DNA from 2 places in the Halomonas sp. BLK-85 genome. Region 1 is predicted to be linked to the other one. Evidence: predicted binding sites of a transcription regulator. Region 1 holds the regulator's gene; the other holds the start of a gene.

Evidence for each region. Region 1 encodes sigma-54, which starts transcription at its own class of promoters, with help from an activator protein. Its sites were predicted from a motif close to TGGCACNNNNNTTGCTNT; they were not measured.
Region 2: LL947_RS13370 (CmpA/NrtA family ABC transporter substrate-binding protein) is a predicted target of sigma-54. The motif match lies at 1,164-1,181, and genes of this name have one in related genera.

The regions. Positions count from the first base shown of each region.
Region 1 covers NZ_CP087731.1:1,919,119-1,935,348, forward strand. Annotated here, with positions in the region: gene murA (UDP-N-acetylglucosamine 1-carboxyvinyltransferase) at 1-855, opposite strand, end outside; gene LL947_RS08650 (BolA family protein) at 867-1,118, opposite strand; gene LL947_RS08655 (STAS domain-containing protein) at 1,239-1,580, opposite strand; gene LL947_RS08660 (MlaC/ttg2D family ABC transporter substrate-binding protein) at 1,577-2,176, opposite strand; gene mlaD (outer membrane lipid asymmetry maintenance protein MlaD) at 2,313-2,777, opposite strand; gene mlaE (lipid asymmetry maintenance ABC transporter permease subunit MlaE) at 2,793-3,593, opposite strand; gene LL947_RS08675 (ABC transporter ATP-binding protein) at 3,594-4,415, opposite strand; gene LL947_RS08680 (KpsF/GutQ family sugar-phosphate isomerase) at 4,662-5,651, shown strand; gene LL947_RS08685 (KdsC family phosphatase) at 5,700-6,242, shown strand; gene lptC (LPS export ABC transporter periplasmic protein LptC) at 6,245-6,826, shown strand; gene lptA (lipopolysaccharide transport periplasmic protein LptA) at 6,841-7,350, shown strand; gene lptB (LPS export ABC transporter ATP-binding protein) at 7,360-8,127, shown strand; gene LL947_RS08705 (RNA polymerase factor sigma-54) at 8,259-9,674, shown strand; gene hpf (ribosome hibernation-promoting factor, HPF/YfiA family) at 9,815-10,123, shown strand; gene ptsN (PTS IIA-like nitrogen regulatory protein PtsN) at 10,128-10,595, shown strand; gene rapZ (RNase adapter RapZ) at 10,656-11,564, shown strand; gene LL947_RS08725 (HPr family phosphocarrier protein) at 11,601-11,870, shown strand; gene pmbA (metalloprotease PmbA) at 11,888-13,228, opposite strand; gene yjgA (ribosome biogenesis factor YjgA) at 13,326-13,847, shown strand; gene tldD (metalloprotease TldD) at 13,922-15,373, opposite strand; gene LL947_RS08745 (YhdP family phospholipid transporter) at 15,370-16,230, opposite strand, start outside.
Region 2 covers NZ_CP087731.1:2,915,384-2,931,613, reverse strand. Annotated here, with positions in the region: gene LL947_RS13375 (sigma-54 interaction domain-containing protein) at 1-971, opposite strand, end outside; gene LL947_RS13370 (CmpA/NrtA family ABC transporter substrate-binding protein) at 1,223-2,686, shown strand; gene ntrB (nitrate ABC transporter permease) at 2,689-3,546, shown strand; gene LL947_RS13360 (ABC transporter ATP-binding protein) at 3,589-4,551, shown strand; gene cynS (cyanase) at 4,544-4,984, shown strand; gene LL947_RS13350 (FAD-dependent oxidoreductase) at 5,092-6,492, opposite strand; gene LL947_RS13345 (acyl-CoA dehydrogenase family protein) at 6,531-7,649, opposite strand; gene LL947_RS13340 (ABC transporter ATP-binding protein) at 8,133-8,972, shown strand; gene LL947_RS13335 (ABC transporter substrate-binding protein) at 9,037-10,275, shown strand; gene LL947_RS13330 (ABC transporter permease) at 10,272-11,093, shown strand; gene LL947_RS13325 (sigma-54-dependent Fis family transcriptional regulator) at 11,140-12,828, shown strand; gene cynS (cyanase) at 13,004-13,453, opposite strand; gene LL947_RS13315 (OsmC family protein) at 13,481-14,032, opposite strand; gene urtA (urea ABC transporter substrate-binding protein) at 14,731-16,017, shown strand; gene urtB (urea ABC transporter permease subunit UrtB) at 16,151-16,230, shown strand, end outside.

The DNA of each region.
Region 1 (16,230 bases):
ATCCAGCGCAATCCAGTCATCACCGGTGGTAATTGATGCGCCAGCTTCTTCAAGCTTGGCGAGAACAGCCTCAAGAATATCGGCTCGCGTCCGGGTGATCTTGACCCGCCCACGCGTCATGGCGGCAGCTACAAGAAAGGTGCCCGTTTCGATCCGGTCTGGCATTACGTCATGTTCACAGCCGTGCAGACGCTCTACGCCGTCAATCACGATCGTATCCGTGCCGTGCCCGCGAATCTGTGCTCCCATCTTGATCAGGCATTCGGCCAGATCCACTACCTCGGGTTCCCGCGCGGCATTTTCAAGTACCGTCGTGCCATCCGCCAGAGTCGCCGCCATCAACAGGTTCTCTGTACCGGTGACAGTCACCGTATCAAAGAAAATCGTCGCTCCCTTCAGGCGTTTATCAACCCGGGCACGTATATAGCCATTTTCCACCCGGATCTCGGCACCCATGGCTTCAAGGCCGCGTATATGCAGATCAACCGGGCGTGACCCAATGGCACAGCCACCCGGGAGAGAGACATCGGCGTGGCCAAAATGCGCTAACAGAGGGCCAAGCACCAGAATGGACGCGCGCATCTTCTTGACCAGCTCATAGGGCGCATGACAATCGGTGACCTGAGAGCCATCAAGCTGGATGGTCATTCTGTCGCCCATGACGGGCTCAACGCCCATTCTGCCCAGCAGCTCCAGGGTGGTCGTAATATCCTGAAGATGAGGCAGATTACCTATGACCACAGGCCCATCAGCCAGCAGGCTGGCACACAAAATCGGCAAGGCCGCATTCTTTGCACCGCTGGCCCACACTTCGCCGTCTACAACTCCGTTGCCTGTAATCAGTAATTTATCCATAAAATCTGCCGTTATTGAGCGCTTTCAGGCGCGCTTTCCCACTGCGTCGGAGTAAAGGTCTTGATACTGATGGCATGCAGCGCGCCCGAGGCTATTTCATTGCTCAAAGCACCATAAACCAGCTGCTGACGCTTGACCGGGGTCAGACCATCAAAAACATCACCGACAGCGGTAACCTGAAAATTGCAGCCTTCCCCCTGAATGTAAAACTCACACCCTTCCAGGCGGGATTCCAGTAATGCCTTAACTTCATTGGGTTGCATTAGCAAACTCCTGTTGGAAATAGCCTAAAAAACAGGGCTCATGATAAAGAAAAGCAACCGCTTTGGCGATTGCTCCATTGCATTGCGCGTTTCCAGGTCCTTTAAATGGCAGGTTCACGCTCAGCCAGGCCTAGGGGAAGGGGCCGAAAATGCCAGTAAGGTTTCCAACTCTGCCAGATTGGCCAGACGACGCAGCGGTGCCGAGAGTTCAACCGCCACAACATCAAGAGAGTACTGGCGACTGATGCGCAACCACTCAAGCAGCACACTGAGCGCGGCACTGCTTGCCTTGTCAACACCTTCAAAACTGATTCGCAACTCACGGATGGACGTGCTGACCAGCCACTGACTGCCTGCAGCCGCGAGTGCGGCGGCCGTTGTAGCATCCACACCGCCGCTTACCCACAGGGTATTGCCACGCTGTTCAAGCGCCACTCCCTGATGAGAGAAAAGCTCAGTCACGCGTCGTCTCCGCCTTCTTCCAGCTCATCCACACCCACTGCAGGCGACCAGTTATCGATAACCGCGTCATAATCACGGTTATTATCACGCATGGCCTGGTCGAACTGGTTACGGAAGGTCAACCCAAGGTTAATGCCGTTAACAATCACATTAACGACTCGCCACTCACCATCAGAGAGACGAAGGCTATAACTTACGGGATAGACATTGCCATCATTCGCCACGATTTCCATGTCCACGCTGGCCTGGTCATCATAACGCTGGGCACGCTGGGTGTCCGTCACGCGTATTTCGTCATAGTCAAATGTCACAAGGCCACGGGTATAGGTATCGATCAGTGTCTGTCGAAAAACCGCTACAAAATCCCTGCGCTGTTCGGGAGACGCGTTGCGAAAGTAGCTGCCCATGACGCTGGCCCCGATGTAGCGAAAATCAGCCACATTCTCAAGATTCTCATCAACAAGTTCTTTTAATTCATCAACGTTATCGGCGTAGTAGTCCTTACGCGATTCCAGCTCACCCATAAAGGTGTCTATATTGTTACGCACAACCTCTTCCGGCCCCATGGATTGCGCCTGGGTTGGTGGCGCAAACATCAGCAGGAGCGCAAACAATGTTGCCAGCCATGCAGTCGGCTTTTGAAATCCTTTGTCACTTCCTATCATCATGCTTTTCCTTTTTGATTACTGTTTCACGCAGCGTCATTCACTAAAAATAAGACACGCCGCCACATCAACCGTTCGCCATACTCGATACAAACTGCTGAATCAATTCTTCCAGCACCACGGCTGATTGGGTATCACGTATGGTCTCGCCATCAGCCAGCGTCTCCGGGTCGCCACCAATGCTCAGACCAATATACTGTTCACCCAGCAGGCCAGCCGTCAGAATCGCAGCGGTTGAATCGCGGCTGATCTGTCCTTCCAGATCACTGTCAAGCTTCATGACAACCCGGGCATCATACCATTCGGTGTCCAGCTCAATGGATTCCACCCGCCCCACGGTAACCCCGGCCATGGTGACCCGGGCGCGCGGTTTAAGGCTGCCGATATTGGCAAAGTTAGCTTCGAGGTGAAATGTCTGCGTTGAAGAAGCAAGCGAAAGGCCACTGACCCTCAAGCCGAGAAATATCAGCCCGACAATACCGGCCAGCATGAAAAGCCCAACGCCCAACTCCATGGTTTTACTACGCTTCATGTATCTGCTCCAACGTTAAAGGCCGCCAAACATTACGGCGGTCAAGACAAAATCCAACCCGAGTACCGCTAGCGAAGAATATACAACGGTGCGCGTTGTCGCGCGTGAAATCCCTTCCGATGTTGGCACCAGATCATATCCCTGAAAAACGGCTATCCAGGTCACCACCACGGCAAACACCAGACTCTTGACCATACCGTTGCCCACATCATTCAAGAAGGTAACGCTGGCCTGCATATTGCTCCAGTAGGAGCCTTCGAATACGCCTAGCCATTGCACCCCTACCAGATATCCCCCCCAGACACCTACCACACTGAAGCCCACCGTAAGAATCGGCAGCGACACAAACCCTGCCCAAAGGCGAGGGGCGACTACACGGCGTAGCGGATCCACTCCGATCATCTCCATGCTTGACAACTGTTCAGTGGCTTTCATCAGGCCAATTTCAGCCGTCAATGCTGAACCTGCACGACCAGCAAACAAGAGTGCGGCCACCACAGGCGCCAGTTCACGTAGCAATGATAAAGCGACCATCTGGCCTAAGGCTTCCTCCGCGCCAAACTCAACCAGAATAGTGTAGCCCTGAAGTGAAATCACCATGCCTATAAACAGGCCGGAAACCAGCACGATGGCTAGCGACAAAACGCCAACAAAATGCATCTGCTGCATCCATAGTCGCCAGCCTTCACGAGACGGAACGCTTATCGCCGACTGACCAAGAAAAAGACCGGCACGCCCCAGGGCTTCCAACAGATCAGACCCCTTGCGTCCCAGCCTGGTCACCCGTGCAAGGATGTCGGAAAAGTTTGCATCCATCTAACCAATCCTTGTGGTTGCATCGTGATTAAGAATGTCGTCGTAAAACGGCTGCGCGGGATAATGAAAGGGCACGGGGCCATCCGGCTGGCCATGCATAAACTGCTCGACGCGGGGGTCCTGATGCGTATCCAGCATCTGTGGCGTACCGTGAGCAACAACTTCGCCGTCTGCGATCAGGTACAGGTAATCGGCAATACTCAAGGTTTCCTTGATATCGTGAGACACCACCACCGAGGTTAGTTCAAGCGCCTGATTGAGGCGCTTGATCAGCTGCACAAGGACCCCCATCGAAATGGGGTCCTGACCCACAAAAGGCTCGTCATACAGAATCAATTCAGGGTCCAGAGATACAGCACGGGCAAGCGCCACGCGACGGGCCATTCCACCCGAAAGCTCGGATGGCATCAGCTCTCGAGCCCCTCTAAGCCCTACCGCCTGCAGTTTCAAAAGCACGATATCGCGCACCATCGCATCCGGCAGATTGGTATGTACCCGAAGAGGAAAGGCCACATTTTCGAACACATCCAGATCGGAAAATAAAGCGCCGCTCTGGAACAACATTCCCATGCGTTGGCGCAATTTGAACAACGCCTTCCTGGAAAGCCTGTTGACATCCTGCCCATCGATCAGGATGCGTCCACTGTCTGGCGTCAACTGCCCGCCAATCAACTTGAGCAATGTTGTTTTGCCCGTGCCGCTCGGCCCCATGATAGCGGTTACCCTTCCACGAGGAATGGACATGTTAACGCCACGAAAGATCTCATGATCTCCCCGCGTAAAATGCAGATCCTGTATTTCAATAAAAGCAGTATCAGTCATATAAAACCCGGCACTCACCTTGTGCGCAGAAAGCATCAGATACCTGGCGAAAGCCCAGTAGCAAACAGACATCTGACGGTGAAGGGCGTTCAAAAACGTAATCGAACATTGTATTCTAACTCAATTCAGAATTTCTAAAACATCTATTGTCGCACGTGAGCGGGAATAAATATGCGGTCACCTCGCTACGGATGTTAATATAAAATGTTTCATTTACCGATCGGTGATCGTCAAGTGAGTCATGCCATGCCCCATGCGATACCCCCAGCTACCAGCTTGATGCGTGAAAGCGCACTGCGCACGTTACAGATAGAACAGGAAGCGATTGGTCATCTACAAGCCAAGCTTGACGAGCACTTTGACCGCGCCTGCGAACTGATCCTCGCCTGCAAAGGACGCGTTGTGGTCACGGGCATGGGCAAATCCGGACATATCGCGGGCAAGCTTGCGGCCACCCTGGCCAGCACCGGTACACCCGCCTTTTTTGTTCACCCCGGAGAAGCCAGCCACGGCGACCTTGGCATGATCACTCGCAGCGACGTCGTCATTGCCCTGTCAAACTCTGGTGAAACCAGTGAAGTGACCGCCCTGTTGCCCCTCCTCAAACGTCTGGGAGCCCCCTTGATAAGCATGACTGGGCGAGTGCATTCCACCCTGGCTCGTCACGCCGATGCCCACCTGAACAGCGGGGTTGAACGAGAAGCTTGCCCTTTGGACCTGGCACCGACCAGCTCTACAACGGCAGCGCTCGCCCTGGGCGATGCTCTTGCGGTGGCCCTGCTTGAGGCACGTGGTTTTACGGCTGAAGATTTTGCCCTTTCACATCCGGGCGGCACTCTCGGCAAGCGTTTGTTACTTTGCGTGAAGGATGTAATGCACGACGGCGAGCGTCTGCCAAGCATCCCCCTTGGGAGCCCTTTGCGGGATGCCCTGCTGGAAATTACCCTAAAGGGGCTGGGGTTTACCTGCGTGATCGATTCCCAAGGTCGGCTTGCCGGGGTTTACACCGATGGTGATTTACGCCGCACTCTGGATCACCATTACGATCTGCGAGATGTGCTGGTGGATGACGTCATGACTCGCCCTGGCAAACGCATCGCGCCCAGCATGCTGGCCGCTGAGGCAGTGCGGCTAATGGAGGAAAGCAAGATTACCGCTCTGGCAGTGGTCGATGATGAGCAGCGCCCAATCGGCGCACTTCACATGCATGACTTGCTCGTCAGTGGCGTTATCTAGCAAGCATACTTGGCAAAAATATCAACTGCCTTCTCAGATGGAGTTTTCATGAGCCAACCCGCCAACCTGGTTGATCACCTGCGCCGCGTGCGCTTATTTGCTATGGACGTCGATGGCGTACTGACCGATGGCCGGTTATATTTTCAGGCTGATGGCGTGGAGATAAAAGCCTTTCATACGCAGGATGGACAGGGTCTCAAGCTGCTTAAACGGGCCGGGTTGCATGTTGCCATCATTACCGGGCGGGATTCCCCCATGGTCAGCCAACGCGCAGCGGCACTCGGCATCCCCCACGTCTATCAAGGCTGTGAAGATAAACTTGTCACTCTCCGAAAGCTTTGCCAGCGTTTGAATCTCGAGCTCGATCAGGTCGCCTACTGCGGCGATGACCTGCCAGACCTGGCCACTATAAAGCGCTCTGGCGTCGGCATTACGGTGCCGAATGCCCCTGATTACCTGCACACTCATGCTGACTGGATCACTGAGCGGCTGGGCGGGCACGGCGCAGTTCGCGAAGTATGCGATGCCTTGCTCGATGCTCAGGGCCATTGGGGCACTGTGATAGACACTTATCTACACGGTCGCCGCTGATAATGACCGAGAGCCGCTCTTTCGTTACCTTACAACGCCTGGTTCTGGCCGGTCTCATCCTTGCGTTGGGTGGGTTGCTGGCCTGGTTCGATTGGCAAGCAGACTCAGGTCACACAATCGACCCGGACGCCAGAGCTGAAGAACCCGGACATGTGGTCGATAATGCTGTGCTCACGCTGTATGACCAGCAAGGCGATCGCCATCAGCGCCTGACGGTCAAAAAACTGACGCATACGCCCCAACGCCAGACCACTCAGCTTGAGTCTCCGCGCGCCCTACTGGTCGATAGTCAACAGCGCGAGTGGCACGCAAGTGCGCAGCAAGGCCACATCGACAATCAGGGGGAGCATCTTGTTTTACGCGGCAATGTCCGCCTAAGGGAGCCTCAGGAAACCTGGCTGCTGACCACACAGCGGCTTGATTATCACAGCGCAGAAGCGCACGCCTTCAGCAACCGCCCTGTCATGCTGGAACAACCGCCTCAATCCATTCAGGCTCAACGAATGGATTTATGGCTTAACGAAGACCGCATGCAGCTGGCGGGCCAGGTGCGTGGTTATCACCCGACCGAGATGGCACCTTAAAGGAGTATTACCCGATGAATATCCCTGCCTTGACCACTCGTGTGTTTTTCAGCCTCTTGCTCAGTGCGGCCAGTTTTCAGGTGCTGTATGCCGCCCCTGGCGATCCTGTTGAAGTAGAAGCCGACCAGCTCGATATCGACCAGAACGCAGGCACCGCCGTTTACACTGGCGATGTGCGCATACGCCAGGGTGATCTGCGTATAGACGGCACTCGAGTAGAAATTCAGCGTAACGCCAATGGCGAACTGTCCAGAGCAATTGCCACGGGTGACCGCGCCTATATCCGTAATCGTTTCGAAGGCCGGAAAGAGATTACCGAAGGCAAGGCCAAACGCATCACTTACCATGTCGCGGAACGCCGGGTGGTGCTGACAGATCGCGCTGAACTCAGTCAGGGAGACGACCGTTTCACCGGCGGCCAGTTGGAATATTTCATCGATCGGGGTGTCATTCAGGCCCGATCGGATGTCGAAGGCAGTGAAAACCAACGCATTCGCATGATCTTGCAACCTGAGCAGCAGTAGGAGCCTTCAGTGTCTTTCGATGACGTCACGGCTGCAGTACTGAGCCCACCCGGCAAAACACTTTCAGCACGCCACCTGGCCAAAAGCTATAAGCGACGCCGAGTTGTCAAGGATATCAATCTTGATATTGCCCAAGGCAGCATCGTTGGGCTTCTTGGCCCCAATGGCGCAGGCAAGACCACATCTTTCTACATGATTGTCGGGTTGGTTAAAGCCGATGCTGGCAAGGTATATATCGATGACCTGAATCTTAGCCGGGCACCCATGCATGAACGCGCCATTGCCGGGATCGGCTATCTGCCTCAGGAAGCCTCCATTTTTCGCAAACTGAGCGTCGCTGACAACATCATGGCGATTCTGGAGACCCGCCAGGGGCTTTCCCGCAACGAACGTAAAGATCATCTCGAGAAACTGCTCGAGGACTTTCATATCACTCACATTCGCGACAACCTTGGCATGAGCCTGTCCGGCGGTGAAAGGCGTCGCGTTGAAATTGCCCGCTCGCTGGCCACTGATCCGCTTTTCATCCTGCTTGATGAACCTTTTGCCGGGGTTGACCCAATTTCTGTTGGTGATATCAAGACCATCATCCGTGCACTCAAGGCACGCCACATTGGCGTATTGATTACTGATCACAATGTCCGGGAAACCTTGGATATCTGTGATACCGCCTATATCGTCGGCGACGGCCACATCATTGCCAGCGGCTCCCCCGATACGATTCTGGACAATCAGCAAGTCCGGGATATCTATCTTGGCGAGGACTTTAAACTGTGATGTCAGTCGTCGCCCAGACTGTTAGTCATCACATTCACAGGTAATTTTTTTCGATGGCATGCTTATTGCTGCTTGCGCCTGAAAGCCGGTGGTTTTAGGGTAAAGCTTTATATGCCACGGGTGGTTCACGAATGGTCATGAAAGCGTCCCTTCAACTGCGTCTTGGCACTCAACTGACGATGACTCCCCAGTTGCAACAGGCAATCGCCCTGCTGCAGCTGTCGACTCTGGATCTTCGTCAGGAAATCCAGAACGCACTGGATGCCAATCCTTTACTGGAACAGGAAGAAGAGTTTGGCGAGCACGCCAGCCAGGAAGACAAGGAAGCTGACTGGTCAGAGGATATTCCCAGCGAACTCTCGGTCGATAGTGACTGGTCAGACACATACCAGGATTCATTCGGTTCAGGCAGCCCTGGCCAGGAAGGCCCCGACTTTGAGCGTGACACGGCAGTACAAAGCCTGCACGGACATCTTTTGTGGCAACTTGCCATGACAGATATCAGCCCCCGTGAACACATTATCGCCGAAACCCTGATTGATGCGGTGGATAACAATGGCTACCTGTCACTGACGTTAAGCGAGATTCGTGAAAGTCTGCAGATGACTGCCCATGAAGGTATACAGCAACGTGAAATCGAGAGCGTCCTGTTACGCCTACAACAGTTTGAGCCTACTGGCGTATTTGCCCGCGATTTACGTGAGTGCCTGATGCTACAGCTGGCAGCGCTACCCGACACGACGCCATTGCTTGTTGCGGCCAAACGCCTGGTCAGGCAGTTTCTGGAAATACTCGGCAAACATGATAGCCGCACTCTGAAACGCCGCCTTAATCTGGACGACGACCAACTCAGCGAAGTGATTGGCCTGATACGAAGTCTGGATCCTCGTCCGGGCAGCACCTTTGGTAGCACCGCCAGCGGTTATGTCACACCCGATCTGGTGGTGCATCATGATCATCAGGGTTGGCACCTGACGCTTAATCCTGATGCCATTCCTCGACTACGCATACAACCGGAATATGCCAGCCTGATCAAGCGTGCTGACAAAAGTGAAGATAACCAGTTCCTCAAGGATCATCTTCAGGAGGCGCGCTGGTTGATCAAAAGTCTGGCCAGCCGCAACGACACCTTGCTGCGTGTCGGCCAGGAAATCATTGTTCGCCAGATAGGCTTTCTGGAACAGGGCGAAGAAGCCATGAAACCGCTGATTCTTGCGGATATTGCCAGCGCCGTGGATATGCACGAATCGACCATATCCCGCGTCACCACCCAGAAGTTCATTCATACCCCGCGCGGAGTATTCGAGCTCAAGTACTTTTTCTCAAGCCACGTCAGCAATCAGGACGGAGACCATCACTCAAGCACTGCCATTCGGGCACGGATCAAAAAACTGATCCAGGAAGAGCCGGCTCATAAACCGCTATCCGACAGCCGTCTGGTGACGCTGTTGAATAAGGATGGCGTAAGCGTGGCGCGACGCACCGTGGCCAAATACCGTGAAGCCATGGGCATTCCGTCTTCCAGCGAACGCCGCCATCTGAGCTGACTCCTCAACGGCTATATGGCAACCGGCTCAATCGTTTTGTCAAGAAGTGGCTGAGTTCAAAGGAAACTTGCCCCAAAGGGCTTTGCTTCATAAAAAAAAGGGTTACAATCAAAGATCAGTCCGATGAAAGGAGTACGTCAATGCAAGTCAACATTACCGGCCATCACGTAGAATTGACCGACGCCCTGCGCGACTATGTCAACGAGAAGCTCACTCGGGTAGAGCGCCATTACGATAATATCACTACGGTTCAGGTCACTCTGTCGGTAGAGAAAGAGCGTCAGCAAGCTGCCTGTACGCTGCACGCTTCCGGCGCAGACTTGCATGCTGAAGCTACGGATGTCGATATGTATGCTGCTATCGATGCCCTGGCAGACAAGATTGACCGTCAGCTGGTTAAACACAAGGAAAAAGCCCAAGCACGCGCCCAAGGCGCAGGTGTGCGGTAAACCAATGACATTGGAAACCATCCTGCCTCCGGAGCGCGTTCTCTATGATGTGCCTGGGGGCAGCAAAAAACGGGTGCTGGAATTTTTCAGCACCTTTATTGCCCAGAACACCCCCAGCCTCGACAGCCAGGAGGTATTTGGCCGTCTGATCAATCGGGAGCGCCTGGGCAGTACCGGTATCGGCAATGGTGTGGCCATCCCGCATGCCCGTAGCCCACACTGCTCAACCCCGATTGGCAGCTTTCTGAAACTTTCTGAAGCGGTTGATTTTGATGCGATCGATGGCGAACCGGTCGATCTGGTATTTGTGCTTTTGGTACCCGAACAAGCAGATGACACCCATCTTGCGCTGCTCGGTCAGGTAGCCACTATCATGAATGACGCAAACGTTCGGGCTCAACTTCGCAAGGCAGGTAGTCAGCGGGAACTACTTGACCTGATCAGTGAGAAAATACGCGATAGCGCCTTCTGATCCAGATGCTTCCAGTACACCCGAAACACTTTCAGGGTGTCCCCATGCAAGAGAGACGCTATGCAACTGGTCATTATCAGCGGCCGTTCCGGCTCAGGAAAATCCATTGCCCTGCAAGCGTTGGAAGACCTTGGTTATTACGCCATTGATAATCTTCCAGCGATGCTTCTGGCTTCTTTGGTTGATGAACTACGCGACCAGGGGGAGCAGTCACGCCTGGCCGTCAGCATTGATGCCCGGAATCTGCCCGGGGCCCTTGAAAAACTCCCCAGACTGCTCACTGAACTGCATCAACGCGACATTCATTTTCAGATTGTCTACCTGACCACAGACGCACGCATCCTGCTTGAGCGCTATTCGGCAACCCGCCGCCGTCATCCGCTGACCCGCCATAGTGATCTCACCCTTGAGGAAGCCATCAGCAAGGAAGAAAACACGCTGAGTGCTGTGCGCGATCTTGCCGACCTGACGATTGATACCTCCCGGATGACCGCTCATGATCTGCGTAGCCGGATCACTGACCAGGTGGCGCTGCACAAGAGCGACAAACTGACGATCACCTTTGAATCTTTTGGCTACAAGCGCGGCGTTCCACTGGATGCCGACCTGGTGTTTGATGTGCGTTGCCTGCCGAACCCTTATTGGGATCCGATGCTACGCGAATCCACCGGACGCGACAGCGATGTTCAGGCATTCCTTAATGATTACCCGATTGTCAAAGCAATGGGCGACGATATTCATGCCTGGATCAGTCGCTGGCTCCCCGCCTACCAGAGTAGCCAACGCAGCTATATGACCATTGCCATCGGTTGTACAGGCGGGCAGCATAGGTCGGTGTATACCGTAGAGCAATTGGCTCAACGCATGGCTGACAATGGCATTGAAACCCATATTCGACACCGGGAACTGGGACTGACGTACTCAACAACGACAGGTGCAAAGATGGCGGATAGCAACACTGCCCAATGAGCCGACCGCCGACACCGCTTGGAAAAAGGAACCAGGGTGCCTGAAAGAACACTGACATTGACCAATAAGCGTGGCCTACATGCCCGCGCCGCCACCAAGCTCGTCACTTGCTGCCAGGCATTTGATGCCTGCATCAAGGTAAGCAAAGGGACTCAAGAGGCAGATGCCAGCAATATCATGGCGCTGCTCATGCTCGCCGCCCCCTGTGGCACTCAACTGGAGTTCAAGGCCGAAGGGAGCGAAGCGGAGCGGGCACTGGAAGCCATAGAGGCTTTGCTCGATGCCCGCTTCGATGAAGATATCTGATAGCCAGGCCTGGTCCATCAGTCACCCGCCACCGTCATACTGTCAACCAACCAACTGCCCGTGTGAATACTGCCTCGCGTATCGGTATCATTACCTACTGCCACCAGCCCGCTGAACATGGTGTTCAGATTACCTGCAATGGTGAATTCTTCCACCGGGTATTGAATCTGACCATCTTCAATCCAGAAACCGGCCGCTCCTCGGGAATAGTCGCCCGTCACACCATTCACGCCCTGGCCCATCAGTTCTGTTACCCAGACACCACGATCCATTTCCTTGAGCAGATCTTCGAATGAGCGCAACGGAGCCGCCAGACGCAAATTACGCGCCCCTCCAGCATTCCCCGTGGTCTGCATACTCAAGCGGCGTGCGCTGTAGGACGACAGCATATAGCTGGCAACCTGGCCATCCACAATAAAACGATTATTGCGCGTCTGTACGCCTTCACCGTCAAAGGGTGAACTCGCCGCGGCGCCCACTTCCATGGGACGTTCTTCAAGGTTGAACCATGCAGGGAAAAGCGGTGTACCGAGTCGATCACACAGGAAAGACGCTTCTCGATACAGGGCACCGCCGGCCAGAGCCCCCATCAGATGACCGACCAGCCCACTGGCCAGCATCGGATCAAACAGCACCGGAAAACTGCCGGTTTTAGGCCGCTGCGCGCCCAGACGGCGCAGAGTGCGCCGAGCCGCTTCCTCGCCCACTCCACCCGGAGATCTAAGCGCCTGGGGGTCGCGCGCCGAGGTATAGTCGTAATCGCGCTGCATGCCCTTATCATCTTCGGCAATCAACATACACGAGAGAGAATGGCGACTGCCCTTCTGGGTCCCCAGAAACCCATGACTGTTGGCATACACCCGCACACCTTCACCCGTAGACAGCGAGGCGCCGTCGGACTTGGTAATGCCCGGACAATCACGCCCCGCACGTTCGCATTCGAGGGCAATGGCAGTGGCTTCCTCGGTGCTCAGCTTCCATGGATAGTGTACTTTAAGATCAGGTAGCTCGCGCGCCATCAGTTCAGCTTCGGCAAGCCCCGCCGCGGGATCTTCACCGGTGTAGCGGGCAATCGACAGGGCTTTTTCAACCGTTGCGCGGATGGATTCAGCCCCCGCATCGGTTGATGATGCGCTGCCTTTGCGCTGGCCCACATAAACGGTAACGGCGATACCTTGATCCCGGGACAACTCTACTGTTTCGACTTCACCCAGACGCACGCTAACGCCAACGCCCTGATCGACACTAGCGCCAACTTCAGCACTGTCTGCCCCAAGCTGTCTGGCAAGCTGCAGTGCCTGTTCAGCCCGTGAAGCGAGCAGCGCTTGCTGTGCGTTTGCCTCAAATGCCTGTGCCATACTGTCTCCTTTACCTTATCTCGATAGGCGAGATAACCTGTTATTTCAAAACGGGCTGTTATAATGCCGTTTCTAAAATCCACGTTGTGAATGACTCATGCCCAAAAAACGTCCGCAGCACGATGAAATTGATGACCAGCCCGTTGTGCCCAGTAAATCGCAGCTCAAGCGGGAAATGCACGCTCTCCAGCAGTTAGGCGAAGCCCTGATTGCCATGACGCCGGCTGAGCGCAGCCGCTTTCCATTATCTGATGATCTGCTTAGGGCCATTGATGAGACCGCGCGTATTCGCTCCCATGAAGGGCGCCGGCGCCATATGCAATACGTGGGCAAGCTGATGCGCAAGGAAGACCTTGACGCCATACGGGCACAGTTCGATGCCATCGAGAATGAGCGTGAACTGCGCGATCATGCTTTCCATCGTCTTGAAAAATGGCGTGACCGGCTGATTGAAGAAGGCGACGCAGCGGTTGACCTCTTCCTTGACGATTACCCTGCCGCTGATCGCCAGACACTGCGCCAGCTGGTGCGCAATGCACAGCGTGAGCGAGAACAGTCAAAACCCCCTACCAGTGCCCGTAAGCTGTTCAAGCACCTGCGCGAGGCAGCAGCCCTCTAGAACCGGCACTATCAGTGCTTTTCATGCGTCGCAAGCTGGTACCTTGTGGTCATCATGAACGGCTAAGGCGGCCATCAGGACTGAGTGCCGCCGACGGTCAGCTCATCAAGCTTGATGGTAGGTTGCCCCACACCGACTGGCACGCCCTGACCTTCCTTGCCGCAGACGCCAATGCCCGGGTCGATTTCCATATCATGCCCCACCATGGAAACATGCTGCATGGCTTCTGGCCCGTTACCAATCAGGGTAGCCCCTTTTACCGGCGCGGTAATCTTGCCATCCTCGACCAGATAAGCTTCGTTGGCAGAAAAGACAAATTTGCCGGAGGTGATATCGACCTGTCCTCCTCCGAAGCTGACCGCATAGATACCGCGTTTGACCGAGGATATGATGTCATCGGGACTCTCCTGACCGGCGAGCATCACGGTATTGGTCATCCTTGGCATAGGCAGATGGGCAAAGGATTCACGCCGCGCGTTGCCGGTAGGCATCATACCCATCAAGCGGGCATTCAGCTTGTCCTGCATGTAGCCGGTCAGGATGCCGTCCTCGATAAGCATGGTACTCTGGCCTGGGGTACCTTCATCATCTACGCTAAGCGACCCTCGAGAATCAGCCAGGGTTGCATCATCGACGACTGTGACACCTCGCGCCGCAACACGCTGACCCATTTTACCGGCAAAGGCCGAACTACCCTTACGATTGAAGTCGCCTTCCAGCCCATGGCCGACGGCTTCGTGAAGCAGGATACCTGGCCAACCGGCGCCCAAGACCACGGGCATCTGTCCTGCCGGCGCATCAACGGCCTCAGTGTTTACCAGCGCCTGACGAACTGCCTCCTTGGCGAAACGTTCAGCGACATTGTCATCCCGTAGCCTGGCCATTGAGTAACGTCCACCTCCCCCTGCGCTACCGCGTTCACGACGGCCATTCTTACTGACAATCACACTGACATTGAAACGTACCAGCGGGCGAATGTCGGCTGCCAGGGTGCCGTCGCTGGCTCGCACCAGAACCACCTCATAGGTACCAGAAAGCGATGCGCTTACCTGAATAACACCGGGATCTGCCGCACGGGCAATGCGATCGGCCTGGTTGAGCATTGCCACCTTTTCATCGGCGCTCAAGCCGGCAAGCGGATCAATGGCGGCATAGAACGGCATGGCAGTAACGATCGACATCGCTTGCCCGGGCAGCTGTTGACCGCTGCGCACAATACCAGCGGCTGTTTTACCGGTATCCACCAGCGCATCCGCGGTAATCTGGTTGGAATAGGCAAAACCGGTTTTTTCACCCGCCAATGCTCGCACGCCCACTCCGCCGTCAATGTTGTAGCTGGCTTCCTTGACTTTACCGTCTTCCAGCATCCAACCTTCTTCCCAGATGCGCTGAAAATACAGATCGGCATAATCAATGCCAGCACCCATGGCGTGGCCAAGCCCCACATCCAGGGCATCAATATCCAGGCCGCCTGGTGTCAGCAAAACCGAGACAGCCTGATCAAGATCAGAAGCATAGTGCGTCATTGAGAACCTTTTCGAATTACTTGCGGTGCGGCCCAAGGGCCCTGAATAAGATAATTGAGCGTTGTCACTTCTCCCAGCGTATCACCGAACAAGGAGTGTGCAAGCAGCAGTGCGCCTCCCACCACGGGAGCCCCTACCGCCAGTGCGGCAATGGGCAGGCCCTGACTGATAGGCAATGCAATCGACAGACGCTGGTCAAGCTCTCGGCTGAGCAAATCGGCACTCCCGGTGATACGGATCTGGGTCGCGGGGGCATCGATGATTAACGGGCCTTCAAGACGCAGGTGGCCATTATCCACATTGGCGCTGCCGTAAACTCGGTCAAAAGCAGTGCCTTTACCCGTTAGATCGGAGAAATCCAGGCGCAGACGACGCAGAATGTTGTCCATGTTCAACAGACCGACCAGCCGGGCAGTCGTCGAGTTCAAACTGACAAAACGACCGTCGCGTACATCGGTTGTCAGGCGTCCGTCAGCACGCAGCAGGGAAAACTGCCAGGGAGCACCAGGCCAGTTCAGATCAGCCTGTAGATCAGCGCTGTGGCTGCGCATGACCACCGGCTGGCCAAGGCGTTCGAGTGCTGTCCCCACATCGCCGCCCTGAATCGTCACGTCAGCCTTGGTCGAACTGCGGGCTGATGAGCCCGTCCACTCTAGCTCACCACGCATCGATAACTGGCCCAACGTAAGGCCTACCGGGGCGAGCGTAAAGCGTTCACCCTGAGTTTGCCAGTAGGCCGTCATCGGCCCTAGACGCTGCCCGACAACCCCCAGTTCGGCCAGACGGAGACGCCCATCCGGCAGTCTGGAAAGCCACTCGGGGATCCCTGACAAATGTGGCTTTTGGGTTTGCACCTC
Region 2 (16,230 bases), 1.0 Mb from region 1:
ATCTGTTGCAGCAGCTTTTTCAGGGCTGCACTGTCGCCAATAATATTCTGATGATCCAGCTCCGCCTTGATCTCTTCCTGCAGGTACTGGTTTTCAAGTTCCAGACGCTTTTTGAGGGATTCCACTTCTATCAAGGCGTCGCGCAACTGCTGTTCAGCGCGTAAACGTTCGCTGATATCACGAAACAGTACCACCGCACCGACCAGCCTGCCCATTTCAAAAATGGGTGTACTGGTGTATTCCACTGGGATGCCCTCCCCATTCTTGTGCCAGAACACTTCATTATCAACGCGATGTACCTGGCCATCACTGAAGGAGGCATGAATGGGGCATTGCTGGACCGGAAAGTGCCTGCCGTCGGCATGGGAATGGTGAAACATCAGATGGGCGTCATGGCCGACCATATCCTGAGCGCTCCAGCCCAGAATACGCTCAGCGGCCGGGTTGGCAAACGTGGTTTTACCATCGGCATCCAGGCCGTAAATGCCTTCTCCGGCGGCGTTCAGAATCAACTGGTTTTGCTTTTCAATACGCTCAAAGACCTGCTCGACGCGTTGCCAGCCCACCTTCCCGAGACGATGTTGGCGGCCTAGCTCCGCCTTGGCACGCCGGTGTTCTGCCTGGTTACGGTCAATCAGGGTCAGCAGCAGCCAGGAGGAATGCTGAGTGCTGCTGGCGTATACCTCAACGTGGTGGGGCTGGCGCTTGGTGTCGAGGATCACCAGATCATCCGACCATCCTGTGCCGCGACTTAACACTTCATCTGTAAAGCTGACCCAAAGGGGCAGTGAGGCGCTAAGCCGATGACTGAAAGGCGCCGGAAAGGGCGATGAGCTGTTGATTGACAGCATTTGGCATGCTGCCGGATTGGCAGCAATCAGCCGGTCATCCAACGGATCGATGATCATGGTCGCCAAAGGCGCATTATCAAACATCCACTTGGCAGAACCACTCCTAGTGTTTGTGCTCACGCTGTACCTCTTGTCTATCAGGGGTGGTGATCAGCTTACCCGGCGGCAGCGTTGATTACGATTTTTCGTGAACAAAGCTGACGAAATATAATAATTAACGAATTATCGTGATTCATTGTAGAGAATACTCTGGCGTCTCTTTTGTATGTAAACCATTGAATATTAGTTTATTTTTTTGATTTTCATCGAGGTTGGCATGCCTCTCGCAAATAATTGGATATCCATTATTGTTGCATTGAGAGGCTCTTATCATGAAAACGCCTGATAACGATCGTTATAAGCTCGGTTCCCGGCAAGACAGTCAGGAAGGTCTCAGTAGCCTGAGTGACCCTTTTGATCATCGTCAATCATTGATCCATGGTCATCAGTGTGATTGTCAGCGCTGCCAACCCACGTCTTCCTCGGCCTCTGTGACTCATTCCGAGCAGTCGGTCGACTCCCAGCAAGCGCCAACTTCTTCAGAAGACATGCTGGATCGCGCGGTTGAAAGTGCACTGGTGCGCGGCATGTTCGGTCACAGTGACATGCACCGCCGTCAGTTCATGAAGCTGGTGGGTGGCGGCACGGTGGCCGCAGCACTTGCCAGCTTGCTGCCCATGGATGCGATCAAGGCGGCCGTTAAAGAAAATCTGGGGCCGCTTGAGAAAACCAGCCTCAACGTCGGTTTCGTGCCCATTACTTGTGCAACACCGATCATTATGGCGCATCCGATGGGCTTCTATGAGCGTTATGGCCTGGATGTTTCGGTCATCAAGACGGCCGGCTGGGCCGTGGCCCGCGATAAATCACTGAACCGTGAGTATGACGCGGCGCATATGCTGACCCCCATGCCACTGGCCATGACCATGGGCGCAGGTTCCAGTCCGGAACCCTTCATTATGCCTGCGGTGGAGAATATCAACGGTCAGGCCATCGTGTTGCACAATGATCATCTTGACAAGCGTGATCCGCAACAGTGGAAGGGCTTCACCTTTGGTGTGCCGTTTGAATATTCCATGCATAACTTCCTGCTGCGTTATTACGTGGCCGAGCATGGTCTGGATCCGGATCAGGATATCCAGATCCGGGTCATTCCACCGCCCGAAATGGTCGCCAACCTGCGCGCCGGTAATATCGATGGCTTCCTGTCGCCGGACCCCTTCAACCAGCGGGCGGTCTTCGAGAGTATCGGCTTTATTCACCTGCTGACCAAGGAAATCTGGGACGGTCATCCCTGCTGCGCCTTTGCCACCAGCGCCAGCTTTGCACGCGAAAATCCCAACACCTATGGGGCCCTGCTGCGTGCGATCATTGATGCCACCCAGTATTCGTCCAACCCGGATAACCGCTCCGAGATTGCCTCTGCCATTGCACCGACCAATTACCTGAACCAGCCGGTCACGGTGATTGAGCAGGTACTGACCGGGCGCTTTGCTGATGGCCTGGGTAACGTTCAGAACGTGCCCGACCGTATCGATTTCGACCCCTTCCCCTGGCACTCCATGGCTGTCTGGATTCTGACCCAGATGAAGCGCTGGGGCTATGTGGAAGGCGAGATTGATTACCAGCAGATTGCCCGTGACGTATACCTGGCCACTGATGCTCAGGATGTCATGCGCGAGCTTGGCTATGAGGCGCCCGAGGAAACCGCGCGTAACTATCAGATTATGGGTAAGACCTTCGATTACACCCAGCCTGAAGCTTACCTTGCCAGCTTTGAAATCGGCAGGAGATAACCATGGATCGCACAACAACCGAGTGGAATATCAGTCTCAACATGCGTGCCCTGATGCTGGCGGTTCTGCTGCTGGTCGTCGGGCTCGGTCTGTGGGAAGGGTTCAACCAGACGGCAATAATAGGTGGTGGAGGCGAACTCAGCGAATATGAACAGCTGATGGCGGGCGACAATGAGTCGGCCAAGGTGCCACCACCGTCTGAAATTCTCACCCGTGCCTGGGAGGAGTTATCCAACCCCTTCTATGACGCTGGCCCTAACGATAAAGGCATCGGCATTCAGCTGGCGTATTCGCTTTACCGCGTGCTGGCGGGCTACATCATGGCTGCCGCCATCGCGATTCCGATCGGCTTTCTGATCGGTATGTCTCCGCTGGCCTACAAGTCGCTGAACCCCTTTATTCAGGTGTTGCGGCCTATCTCGCCGCTGGCCTGGATGCCGTTGGCGCTGTTCATCATCCAGGACTCTGAGGCATCGGCCATTTTTGTCATCTTTATCTGCTCAATCTGGCCAATGCTGCTCAACACGGCCTTTGGGGTGGCCGGTGTACGCGATGACTGGGTCAATGTAGCGCGCACCCATGAGCTATCGCCTTTGAAAACTGCCTTTAAGGTCATTCTGCCCGCGGCGGCGCCCACCATTCTTACCGGCATGCGTATTTCCATCGGGATTGCCTGGCTGGTGATCGTGGCAGCTGAAATGCTGGTAGGCGGTACGGGTATTGGCTACTACGTGTGGAACGAGTGGAATAACCTCGACCTCACCAGCGTGATCTTTTCCATTCTGATGATCGGGGTCGTCGGTATGTTGCTGGATATGTCGCTTGCCTATGTCGCGCGCTTTTTCACTTACGTTGAATAACCCAGCGTTGAATACACCGATGCCGGATAACAGGAGTCGACGATGAACCATGCCTTTGTTGAGGTACAGCAAGCAACCAAGCGCTTTCCCGCCAACCAGAAGGGAGGCGAGCCACTCACTGTCTTCGAAAATATCAGCTTTCAGCTACATAAAGGCGAATTCGTCTGCATTATCGGCCACTCGGGTTGCGGTAAATCGACCATCATGAATTCGCTGGCCGGGCTTGACCAGTTTTCAGACGGCGCCATGGTGATGGAAGGTAAAGAGATTGCTGGCCCAAGCCTTGAGCGCGGCGTGGTCTTTCAGAACTACAGCCTGCTGCCATGGCTGACGGCGCTGGAAAACGTGCGCTTTGGCGTGCGTGCCCGCTGGCCTGACTGGAGCGACCGTGAAGTCAGCGATCACAGCATGAAATACCTGACCATGGTGGGGTTGAAAGAAGTGGTGACGCGTAAGCCTGCGCAGCTGTCGGGGGGAATGCGTCAGCGGGTGAGTATCGCCCGCGCCTTCGCTACACAGCCAAAACTACTGCTGCTTGATGAGCCTTTCGGGGCGTTGGATGCATTGACCCGTGGGGTTATTCAGGACGAGCTGATCAAGATCTGGGGCCAGGATCAGCAGACCGTATTCATGATCACCCATGATGTGGATGAGGCGATCTTTCTGGCTGACCGGATATTTTTGATGACCAATGGCCCGCAGGCAAAAATTGCTGAATCGGTGAGTATCAATTTACCCCGGCCGCGCCAACGGGCGGATATCATCAAGCATCCGCATTTCTATCGTATCCGTAACTATCTGGTGGATTTCCTGGTCAACCGCTCAGGCGAAATGCGTACTCAGCAAAATGGTTCGGATGGATTGAACTACCCGGTATCCGTTGATCCGGTTGAGTTGGAAGAGCTGGAAGATACGCCTTCATCCCCGGATGAACCTGTATCCGGTGCCCGTAAAAAACACGAAAACCTTGTCTCGTTAACGCCCAAGGAGGCTCATCATGGATAAACTTGAAATGCGTCACACCCTGCTCGCTGCAAAAGCGCGCCACCAAATGAGTTGGGATGATATTGCCAGTGCTGTGGGCATGTCGCCCGTCTGGGTAGCATCAGCCTGTTATGGAATGAACAGCGCTTCCCCTGATATGGCCAAAAAACTGGCAGATACCCTGGCGGTGGATGCCGAGGTGGTCGATGCGTTGACGGCCTTCCCCACCAAGACCTGGGATGAAGCCATTCCACAAGACCCCTTTATCTATCGTTTATATGAAGTGGTAGGTGTTTACGGAGAGACGCTCAAGGATGTGGTGCAGGAAAAGTTCGGTGACGGCATCATGAGTGCGATTGATTTCACCATGGAAGTGGACAAGATCGAAGACCCGAAAGGCGATCGTGTCCTGGTCACCATGAACGGAAAATTCCTGCCATATAAATCCTGGTAAGCCGATTCACCGGCGGTTGTTTATCCGTTTTTGTTTACAGTAGAGCATCAGTAAAACGCCACCCAAGCGCTGTTTGGGTGGCGTTGATGTTTTACATGTCATGGTTGTCAAACCAGCTTTTGCTCCATCTGGTTGCGGCGACTTGCATGTTCACCTGCCAAGGCAAAACCGGTAATACGCTCGTCTTCGCTGAGGTAAATAAACGTCATGCCGTCAACATCGCTTTCCTGTTCCACCCAGGCACCTGGCTCGTCTGAGACATGAACAGCCAGAGGCCAGCAGGGTGTCTTGATCATGATGGTATAGGGTTCTCCGTTATATCTAGCTGTCTGGTCACCAAACTGTTCGGCAAGCACGTTCGCCTGCTGATTCAACGGCTTGACGTAAGGCAGCAGTCTCGCCTGATATTCAACACAATCACCCAGAGCATAGATATCCGGGTCTGAAGTACGCAGTTGATCATCTACCAAAATGCCTTTGTTAACCTTTAGCCCAGCGTCACATGCCAAGGCGATATTGGGGCTTAGGCCAAGTGCGCTGATAAGAGTATCAGCAGGGAAGGTTACTCCATTGCCAAGGGTCAACTTAAGGCGGTCTGGCTCGTCGGCCTGGCGCTCCACAGAGGTCAATGTGGTGTTGAGGTGAAAATTCACCCCCTTGCCCGTCAGGCGTTCGGCAAGTTTTTGGGCGATGGCTTCAGGTAGCAGGCGTGCTAGCGGATAGGCGGCATTATCGATCAGGGTAATACGGTGGCCTGCACTGGATAGATCATCTGCAAACTCACAACCAATTAACCCGGCACCGAGAATGACGACATCCGTAGCGGATTGACCGTCTATACGTTGGCGTAGCGCGCGGTAACTGCCCAGATCGTTGATCTGGCGGATCTGTTCAGCGCCGTCACCGGCAATATCCGGCTTGGGTTGGTGTGCCCCCAACGCCAGAATCAACTGGCTATAAGCAATGCCGCCGCGTGGCGTGATAATCCGTTTTTGCTGTCGTTCGATACCCAGTACGCGTGTGCGAGCAATCAACTGCACGTTCAATCGGCGTGCCTGTTGCTCACCTGAGGCAGTCACCAGGCCGTCAGGCGTTACTCCGCGCGCTGCCGCCGCTGATAGTTGGGGCTTCGAGTAAACATCGCCGTTGCAATGGGTGATCATGACGATGGGGAGTTCAGGCCTGGTGCGCCGAATTTGCTCAATAACGCCCCAGGCGGCCATGCCGCCGCCCAGTACCACCAGTTGTTCAGGGTGATTGGCAGACCCCAGAGTAGTCGGCGCAACAGAAGACGAATCCTCTGCTTCTGCAGCGTCATCGGGCGCTTCAATCAACACAAAGTCGGCTTTGGTCACGCCACAGTCTGGGCATTCCCAGTCATCAGGAATATCGTCATAGCGGGTACCGGGCGGCAAGCCGCCATCAGGGTCACCTTCAGCTTCATCATAGATAAAGCCACATACAATACACAGATAACGCTGATAGGGCGGGTCAATCTCGTGAGTCATAATGTTTTACCTGGATGAGATGCGCTATTGATCGCCGATCAGGCTGCCTGCAGGCGGTTCAATTCCTTGCGGATATGCTTCATGGCCGGCGTGACGATGGCCACAAAGTAAGATTCTCTGAGCTTGCGCTGAGCAGGCGCATCAGCCAGATAGCCGCGGGCTCCTGCGTGAAGCATCGCCGCCTGGGAGGCACGCAGCGACAGTTCAGAACCGGCGTGACGCAGTTGCAATACATCCGCAAATAGAGAGTCACTGGCGTTGCCATGCACTTCATTGGCAAGGAAATACGTTGCCTTGCGCGCATCCTGAAGCGCTTCTTCCAGAGCATCCGGTTGTTCATCCAGAAACCGGTTCACATGGTGGTGGGTCTCATGCATCTGGCGCATGATATCGATACACCCCTGCACGACGCCAAGGCCCATGCCCATTTGCAACAGCACAAAACCAGCGCGGATACGCGGGATAAGTGAGCGCACATCGTGGCTGATAACGTTGGCATCAGGAATAAAGCTGTCATTGAAGTGGCAGGCATAAGTACCGCTGCCTTCCAGCGCCGTAAACTCGGCGCACTGGCGCAGTTGAAAGCCGTTTTGACCACACTCGACGATGGCCATGATATTTTGCTGGCGCTCATCACACTGGAAGATTGCAGCAAAGACATGGCCCTCACTAAGGTTGGACACCCAGGGCAGGGTGCCATTGGCAACATAGCCGCCATCGACGCGTTTCACCTTGATCTTGAGAGGCTCGATACTGGCAAAGTGCTTCATGGCGTTGGAAAGCCCGGTGCCGCCTAACTGCTGACCACTGCCGACGCGTGGCAGCCAGTGATCACGCACGCTGGCATCATCCGCATGTTCTATATACCAACCGAGAGCATCCTGGCACCACACACAAAACCCGGTGGACATGCATTCGCGCGATACTGCCTGCATGACATCAATGGCCTGTGAGAAATCCGGACCATGTTGGTTCAACGACGGCAAATGGTGTTGATAGCCCTTAGCATTACCCAGCGATGACATGAATTCAGCGGGATAAACGCCTTGGCGATCAATAGCGACTGTTTGAGGCGCCAATTGCTGTTTAATCAAAGCATTGACGTCAGAAAGAGTCCGTGATGATGAAAGTGTGGAAATATCAATAGTGGCGTTCATGCGTAAACCTCTAAAATTGAACAATGAAGGAGCAAGCGGTGCGCTATTTAGTGACGAGAGTGTTTTATGTAGTTAACTGGCGGCTGTCAGTCAAACCGGTATTACTTGAACTCTCGTCGCGCCTAACTTTGCGAATGCTTAACGCAATTCCTGTGCCACCTTGTTATTTTGAAAGTTAGTGATTTGATTTTTATGGCTTATATTCTTGCCTGATGGCAGCGGCGGATGTTCTATAGCGTGTTGGGTGTATGACTAAGAATGGAAAAGTGCGCTGACAATATTGTCATTGTGAACATTGTTGACATAACTTTTGACATAAAACATGTCAGTAAGGTTATTTCCGCACGAATAGAAGGAAGGCGGTAAGATCAGGAATCATTTTAATAAAGATAAATCAATACAAAGCAGTGATTTAGTTTATGTAGGCATGCATATTGCTAGGTTTACTCCAGTTAATTTTTATACTGGGCAGGAACTTTCAATATGGGTGCATCAATTCAAATCAATGGCATCAGCCATCAATTCAGCCCTCATGGCGCCAGGGTGCTGGAAAACCTGGTTCACGATATCCCTGCAGGACAAAGCACCGCCTTGATCGGTGAGAGCGGCTGCGGGAAATCCACCTTATTACACATGTTGGCAGGGCTCACCATGCCAAGTGAAGGCTGTGTGAGAATCAATGGGCGTCAGGTGACCGCGCCGCATCCGGAGTGGAACATGATGTTCCAGCGTCCGGGACTCTACCCGTGGCTAAGCGTTCGTCAAAACGTTGCACTGGGGCTGGAGTTTACCGGTCAGACAGACAACCTCAATGCACGTGTTGATGAAATGCTCCAGCTGGTTGGCTTGACTGATAAAGGTGATGCGCGCCCGCAGGATCTCTCAGGCGGGCAACAACAGCGTGTGGCGTTGGCACGCTCCCTGGCGGTTGAGCCTGACGTGATTCTGCTCGATGAGCCTTTCTCAGCGCTGGATGCCTTTACGCGGCGGAGTTTGCAGCTTGAAGTTCGCCAGATTGCCCAGCAAAAGAATATTACTCTGGTGCTGGTTACTCACGATATCGATGAAGCGCTCACCATGGGCGATCAAGTGGTGCTGATGGGTCGCAATCCTGGCACTTTCCGTAGCGTCATGGATATCACCTTACCCTATCCCCGCAACGTTATTGATCCGCAGTTTGTAGCACTGCGCGATGACCTGATGACGCGCTTTCAGCATTCGGTGGATAACACTGAGCCTGCGTTGACGACGTCGCCCCAAGCGTCTACCCGGCGCCAGGAACCTCTTACGAGTGCGCAAAATACCCAACGTTCATCAGCCTGACTGCCTGGCCAGCCGAGCTTGTTGTCCTTTGCCATTGCTTATCCTAAATCCGGAGAATTTCATTATGTCGCCATGTGACTGTCACCCTCATCATCGCCACGAATACACCAAGACCGACCAGGGTAGGCGCCGTTTCATACTGGACAGTATGGCAACGGTAGGAGGCTTAGCCACCGCCATGCATATGCCGGGCATGATACCTCGCGCCTTTGCCAATGACGATCAACAGCTGCGTATTGGCTATCTGCCGATTACCGATGCCACGCCTCTACTGGTAGCGCATGCGATGGGGTATTTTGAAGACGAAGGGTTGGATGTTGCCGAGCCAGAACTGATCCGTGGCTGGTCGCCACTGGTCGAAGGGTTTACCCGAGGACGTTTCAATCTTGTTCATCTGCTCAACCCGATTCCGGTGTGGATGCGCTATAACAACAATTTCCCGGTCAAGATCATGGCCTGGGCGCATGTTAATGGTTCAGCACTGCTGGTGAGCGGCAAAAGCCAGGCGCAAGATTTTGCCGATCTGGGCGGAACTCAGATTGCGGTGCCTTATTGGTACTCGATTCATAACACCCTGCTGCAGATGGCGCTCCGTAACGCGGGCTTAAAACCGGTTATTCAGGATCAAGATACACCTTTGGCCAGTGATGAAGTCAACCTGCTGATTCTGCCACCCCCGGATATGCCGGCAGCCCTGGCCGCTGGCCGAATTGATGGCTTTACTGTCGCTGAACCTTTCAATGCTGCAGGTGAGCTGCTGGCAGGTGGAACGCTTCTACGCTTTACCGGTGATATCTGGGAAAACCATCCATGCTGTGTTGTGTGCATGAACGAAGAGGAAGTCGATGCACGCCCGGAGTGGACGCAGAAAGTCCTCAATGCGCTGGTGCGTGCTTCGATTTATGCACAGCAGAATAAAGAAGCAACGGCCCGCATGCTTTCCCGTGATGGGCGCGGTTACTTGCCCATGCCGGAGGATGTAGTAGTGCGTGCCATGACCCACTACGATGCAGCGGACTACCAGTCACCTAACGCTATTCGCCACCCTGAATGGAGCAACAGCCGGATTGATTTCGCCCCTTACCCCTACGCATCAGCAACGCGGCAGTTGGTTAGCGCGATGAACAATACCCTGGTCAGTGGTGATACCACCTTTTTGGATAACCTTGACCCTGATGAAGTCGCCCGTGACCTGGTCAACTATGACTTTGTGCGCCGTGCAATGGAGCAATACCCCGAGGCACATCTACCGGGCACTCCAATGGAAGAGCGCTGGGAGCGGGAAGAGAGGATTCAGCTATGAGCAATCAGATGCTAGGTATGACACTGGATGATTCCGGGCAGAAGGCCTTTGAACTATTGAAACGTATAGGCTATCCGGTTATCGGGCTGGGCGCTTTGTTGGCGCTGTGGTGGCTAGGTGGTTATATGATTGCCAGCAACCCGGATACCCGGGCGTTTGTGGGCTTTGCGCCTCAGCAGGTCCTGCCCGAAGCATGGACGCTGGTGAGCTCCGGCAATCTTCTCGATACCGTGCTGCCCAGCCTTTACCGTATCGGGATGGGGCTTTTATGGGCATCGCTGGTGGCGGTACCCATGGGAATATTGGTGGGATCTTCTCCGGTGCTGCGTCAGATCACCGGCTTCCCGTTTCAGCTGTTGCGCATGGTTAGCCCGCTGGCCTGGATGCCGATTGCAGTTCTTGCTTTCAGCACCTGGGATGGCGCTATTGTATTTCTGATCTTTATGGCGGCCGTCTGGCCAATCCTGTTCTCAACGGCGTTTGCGGTGCAGCGTATTGACCCGATGTACTTCAAGGTTGCGCGCAATTTCGGTGCCTCTCCATTAGCTAGTTTACGCCGGTTGATTCTGCCCGCCGTCGCGCCGGATATTCTGGCTGGCTTCCGTCTGGCACTGGGTATTGCCTGGGTGGTGCTGGTGCCCGCCGAATACCTGGGCGTTACCAGTGGGTTGGGGTATGCCATCAACGATGCCCGCGACATTCTGGCCTATGATCTGCTCGCCGCTCTGGTTCTTATTATCGGCGTTATTGGTTATATTCTGGATAGTCTGATTGTTAGCTTAATTCGCTATTTTGGTTGGCAAAACAGCGATGGCTAATTGATCTTGATCCAAGCGTCCAGAGAGTAGCCACCAGGAGACATAAATGCCGTCGTCGTCTTCGCGCGATGAAATCTCGCCCAATCGAAGCCAGGATATCAATCAGGACACCTTGATTCTCTCGGAGGCGGCGCATTTACTGGGCAGTTCACTGGAAGCAGAGATCACCATTCCCGCCGTATTGCGCTCTTTATCACAGCTTGCCGGTCTCAATCGAGGCCGGGTTGTGCTGGAAGACACTGGCACCCAGACGCTGCGGATTGCTTACGCCTATGGGCTCCAGGCATTTGAGAAAGCGCGCGGTATCTATCAACTGAATGAGGGAATAACCGGCAAGGTGATGGCCAGTGGGCGGGTTAGCGTCGTACAGAATATTGATGAAGAAGACGATTTTCTGTTTCGTGCGGTCACCCGAGAGGCACTGCCAAACGATACGGTGTCCTTTATTGCAGTGCCCATATTGCTGGATGAAGTGCCCATTGGGGTTTTGGCCTGCCACCGGTTGCGCCATCGCCCACGTGGCATTCAAACAGACCTTCATCTGTTGCATATTGTGGCGGCAATGATTGGGCAGATTCTGCGTATCAAGGATCTGGTCAGGCAGCGCACGGAAACCTTGGAAGCCCAGAACAATGCATTGCGTTCGGCTCTGAAACAACAAAATGACCAGGAAATGCTGGGTAGCAGTGCTCAAATGAAGCGAGCACTCGATCTGGCACTGCAGATAGCCAGCAGTGATGCCACCATCATGCTGCAGGGGGAATCCGGAACGGGCAAGGAGCGTTTTGCGCGGTTTATCCACACCCATAGCCAGCGGGCCGACAAGGCCTTTATCTGTATCAACTGCGCGGCCATTCCAGAGAATCTGCTGGAAGCGGAGCTGTTTGGCTATGAAAAAGGGGCCTTTACGGGTGCTGTGCGCAGTCGCCCAGGGAAATTTGAAGCAGCTCATGGCGGCACCATCTTCCTGGATGAAATTGGCGATATGCCCATGGAGCTACAAAGCAAGCTGTTAAGGCTGCTTCAGGAACGCCGTGTTCAGCGCCTTGGAGCAGATAAAGAGATTGATGTGGATATTCGAATCCTGACGGCAACCCATATGGATCTGCAGCAAGCCGTTAATCGCGGCGACTTTCGCCTGGATCTTTTCTATCGGCTTAACGTGGTGCCACTGCGTCTGCCGCCGCTGCGCGAAAGAGAAGGCGATGTGGCCCTGCTGGCGCATTATTTTCTGGATGTTTTCAACCGCCGATATCAACGTCAATTACTGCTGGAAGCGGGGGTTGTGCGACGTTTGGAAAGCTATCCCTGGCCGGGCAATATCCGCCAGCTGGAAAATATCATGGAACGCAGCGTCTTGATGGCCCATGGCAGTCTGATCACTGTTGAGCAGATAGAACATATCCTGCACGATGAATCCCAGATCGAGCGCTACAACACCACTGCTTCACCGGGCATTGAAAGCTCATCTACTGGTTATGCGCCTGATCAGCAGGCACCCAGGCATAAGCCAGATAGTTCTGAACGGCAAGAATACCCAAGAACAGGGTTTGCAAGTACCGGCGTTAGTCGGCCTTACCAACATGTAGAAGATACCAATCCTGATATTCTTTTAGCAGCGCTAAAACATACGCGCGGTAACAAAACAGAGGCGGCACGTCAGCTGGGACTGAGCACTCGCCAGCTAAGCTATCGGTTGAAAAAACTTAATATCAGTCGTTCTGATTACACATGAAAAATAGTGAAATGCAAAACGCGACTCTTGTCTGTATGCCCAAACAGGTGCAAGGAAACAATGGCAACTGAGTTATAAAGAAGCCCCTTTTAAAAAGGGGCTATTGATAGCTGTTGTCTAAGAGCTGTTTTTAAGAACTGTTTTAAGCATTATTTTAAAAAACCTCTGCTGAGGGTTAGTAGGTTTTATAAGGCAGGAACTTGCCTGAAAGAACCACGTTGACGCGATCGCCTTTGGGGTCAGCTTCACGCTGAATATCCATGGAGAAATCAATAGCGCTCATAATACCGTCGCCGAACTCTTCGTGGATCAGTTCCTTTATAGTGGTGCCATAAACGCTGACCACCTCATACCAGCGGTAAATCAGAGGGTCGGTGGGTACCTCGGTAGGCAAGGAGCCCTTGTAAGGCACAATTTGAAGCCAGGCGATGGCTTCATCAGAAAGGTCAAAAATTTCCCCTACTTTCTGTGCCTGCACCTTGTCCAGCGTCATCTGGCCTAGGCAGGCGGCCGTTGTCCATTCCTTGCTCAATCCAACCTGTTTGGCGACGTCAGCCCATTGAATACCTTTGCTGACTTTCGCCGAAATGATCATGCCCGTTACTTGTTCACGATCCACTATCATAATGTCACCCCCTGGGTTCAGATGATGTTAGTCAGCGAGCGCTATATGGAAATTAACCGGGTTGCGCATTGTATTGGCAACCGGGGAATAGAAGTTTGCGTGCTCGACAATTTCGGCAAGCTGCTCACGCGGGGCATCGCCTTCTATCAGCACCTTGACGCGAATCTCTTGAAAGCCCATCAATGAAGGAATCATCTCGGCGCCTCCCGCGCCCCAGGCGGCAGGGTTGCCAATGTCGCCTTCCAGGAAAACTTCAAGTTTGGATAGCGTGACTTCCTTCCAGGTAGCGACGGCGGTAATACCGACGGCAAGGCATCCACCCAGTCCGGATAGCACGATTTCACCTGGCGCCGGGGCTGTATCTTGGCCAAATAAATGCAGCGGTTCATCCACCACAACCTGATGATGATTAACATGGCTAATGGTGCGGTACTGTCCTTCAGTGACGGTATGAACCTTGTTGGTGCCACGCATCTGCGGGTTCTGGCGGCCTTTTTCGGCAAAGCCCAGAAGACCATCACGGTCTATCGGGCGCAGGTGCTGTGTCACTGTTGCGTTATCGGAGATTGCGGTTGCCATTTTGATTTCCTGCCTTTGAAGAGCATAGCGATAAGCGTCAAGCGATGTTTATACCCAGCGCTTGTACCTATCGGCCTATTACTCGTTGGTGGTGAATTAACGATTAACTGAGTTTCGTTAAACACACTCTGCAAACTGCAAGCCAACTTTTTTTTATACTTTAAATACAAGCAGCTAGAGTGTTTTCGGTGTGTAAAAGGTGTGGCTGGCAGGAAAGTGCCAACTAAATTTGGACAGGATAAAGACGCTACACAGGTTTATATTGTCATCTTTGTGGACAATGTTGTTTTTGTCAGCAGCTCTTTGGCACCCGATAGGCAAGATACATTGCGTCATATTCTGCAGCCTTTCCAAAGCTGTATTTTGGTGCAATGCAAAACGAGTACCCGCCAGCGGCGCACCATAAAAAAGCAGGGTGACTCCTGAGTGGCTTGAAAGAAAGCTCTTTCTGGCATTTTTAGTGTTGACTAAATAATTGAATTAAATGGAAATTAACTCATTTAGGCGATTATGGCGCGCTCCTTGCTGGGGCTGTAGGACTTTGCAGGCATCCGTGTACTGGATGCATCATTTCAAGGCCCTGTGTTCAGGGCGAGGAGCTTTGCATGTCTTCACAGACCGTTTCTAACTCTCATCAACCTCTCTCTCACAGTGTTTCTGGCACATCTTGCTATTCAGGTGTCAAGCGCAAGCTTTCCATGACGTTGCTGGCGGCTGCGATTGGCGCAACGGGCACCCAGGCGTTTGCTCAGGATGATGATCCGATCAAGGTGGGTATCCTGCATTCGCTGTCCGGCACCATGGCGATCAGCGAAACGGTGCTCAAGGATACCGTTGAGATGCTGATCGAGCAGCAGAACGAAGCAGGCGGCCTGCTGGGTCGCGAGATCGAGCCGGTTGTCGTAGACCCCGCTTCCGATTGGCCGCTGTTTGCAGAAAAAGCCCGCGAGCTGCTCGAGCAGGAAGAGGTTGATGTCATCTTCGGCAACTGGACATCGGTATCACGTAAATCGGTATTGCCGGTAGTTGAAGAACTCAACGGCCTGCTGTTCTACCCGGTGCAGTACGAAGGCGAAGAGTCTTCTGAAAACGTCTTCTATACCGGCGCCGCTCCCAACCAGCAGGCAATCCCGGCGGTCAACTACCTGCATGACGAGGTGGGCGTAGAGCGCTGGGTGCTGGCCGGCACCGACTACGTTTATCCGCGCACCACTAACCGCATCCTCGAAGCCTACCTGCAGGAAGAGTTTGGCGTGTCAGACGAGGATATCATGGTCAACTACACGCCTTTCGGGCATTCCGATTGGCAGAACATCGTCTCGGAGATTGGCCGTTTCGGTAGCGAGGGCAAGAAAACCGCGGTGGTCTCCACCGTTAACGGCGATGCCAACGTGCCGTTCTACCGCGAGCTGAGTAACCAGGGTATCGACGCGGTGGACATTCCGGTAGTGGCCTTCTCCGTGGGCGAGCAGGAGCTGACCGGGATCGATGCCGAACCGCTGGTGGGTCACCTGGCGGCCTGGAACTACTTCATGAGTGTCGATACCGATGCCAACTATGACTTCATCGACGCCTGGCTCGATCACACCGGCGAAGATGATGCGGTAACCAACGACCCCATGGAGGCGCACTACATTGGCTTCAACATGTGGGTCGAAGCGGTCGAGAAAGCCGGCACCACTGATGTTGATGCGGTCAAGGATGCCATTATTGGTGTGAGTGTGCCCAACCTCTCCGGTGGTTATGCGGCGATGATGCCCAACCATCACATCACCAAACCGGTCATGATCGGCGAGATTCAGGACAACGGTCAGTTTGCGGTGGTCTGGGAAACACCGTCTACCGTGGCCGGCGATGCATGGTCGGACTACCTGCCGGGCTCGCGGGACCTGATCAGTGACTGGCGCAAGCCGATGGAATGCGGCAACTACAATGTGGCGGAAAACCGCTGCATGGGTAGCGAAGCCGAAGAGCAGGCCGAATAAACGCTTGCTGAGGACTGATAGGCCGGGGGCGGCGCAGACCGTCCCCTCGGTTCATTTCCACACCTGACTCATTCCCCTGTGCGCTGTCCGATAAGGGCCAGCGTGCAGGACACGCCACTCAAAGGACTCACCCATGAGGATTCCTTGCTACGTCGTTACGACAAGGATCGTCACCTGCCTGCTGATTAGCCTGCTAAGCTGGCTGCCGATGAC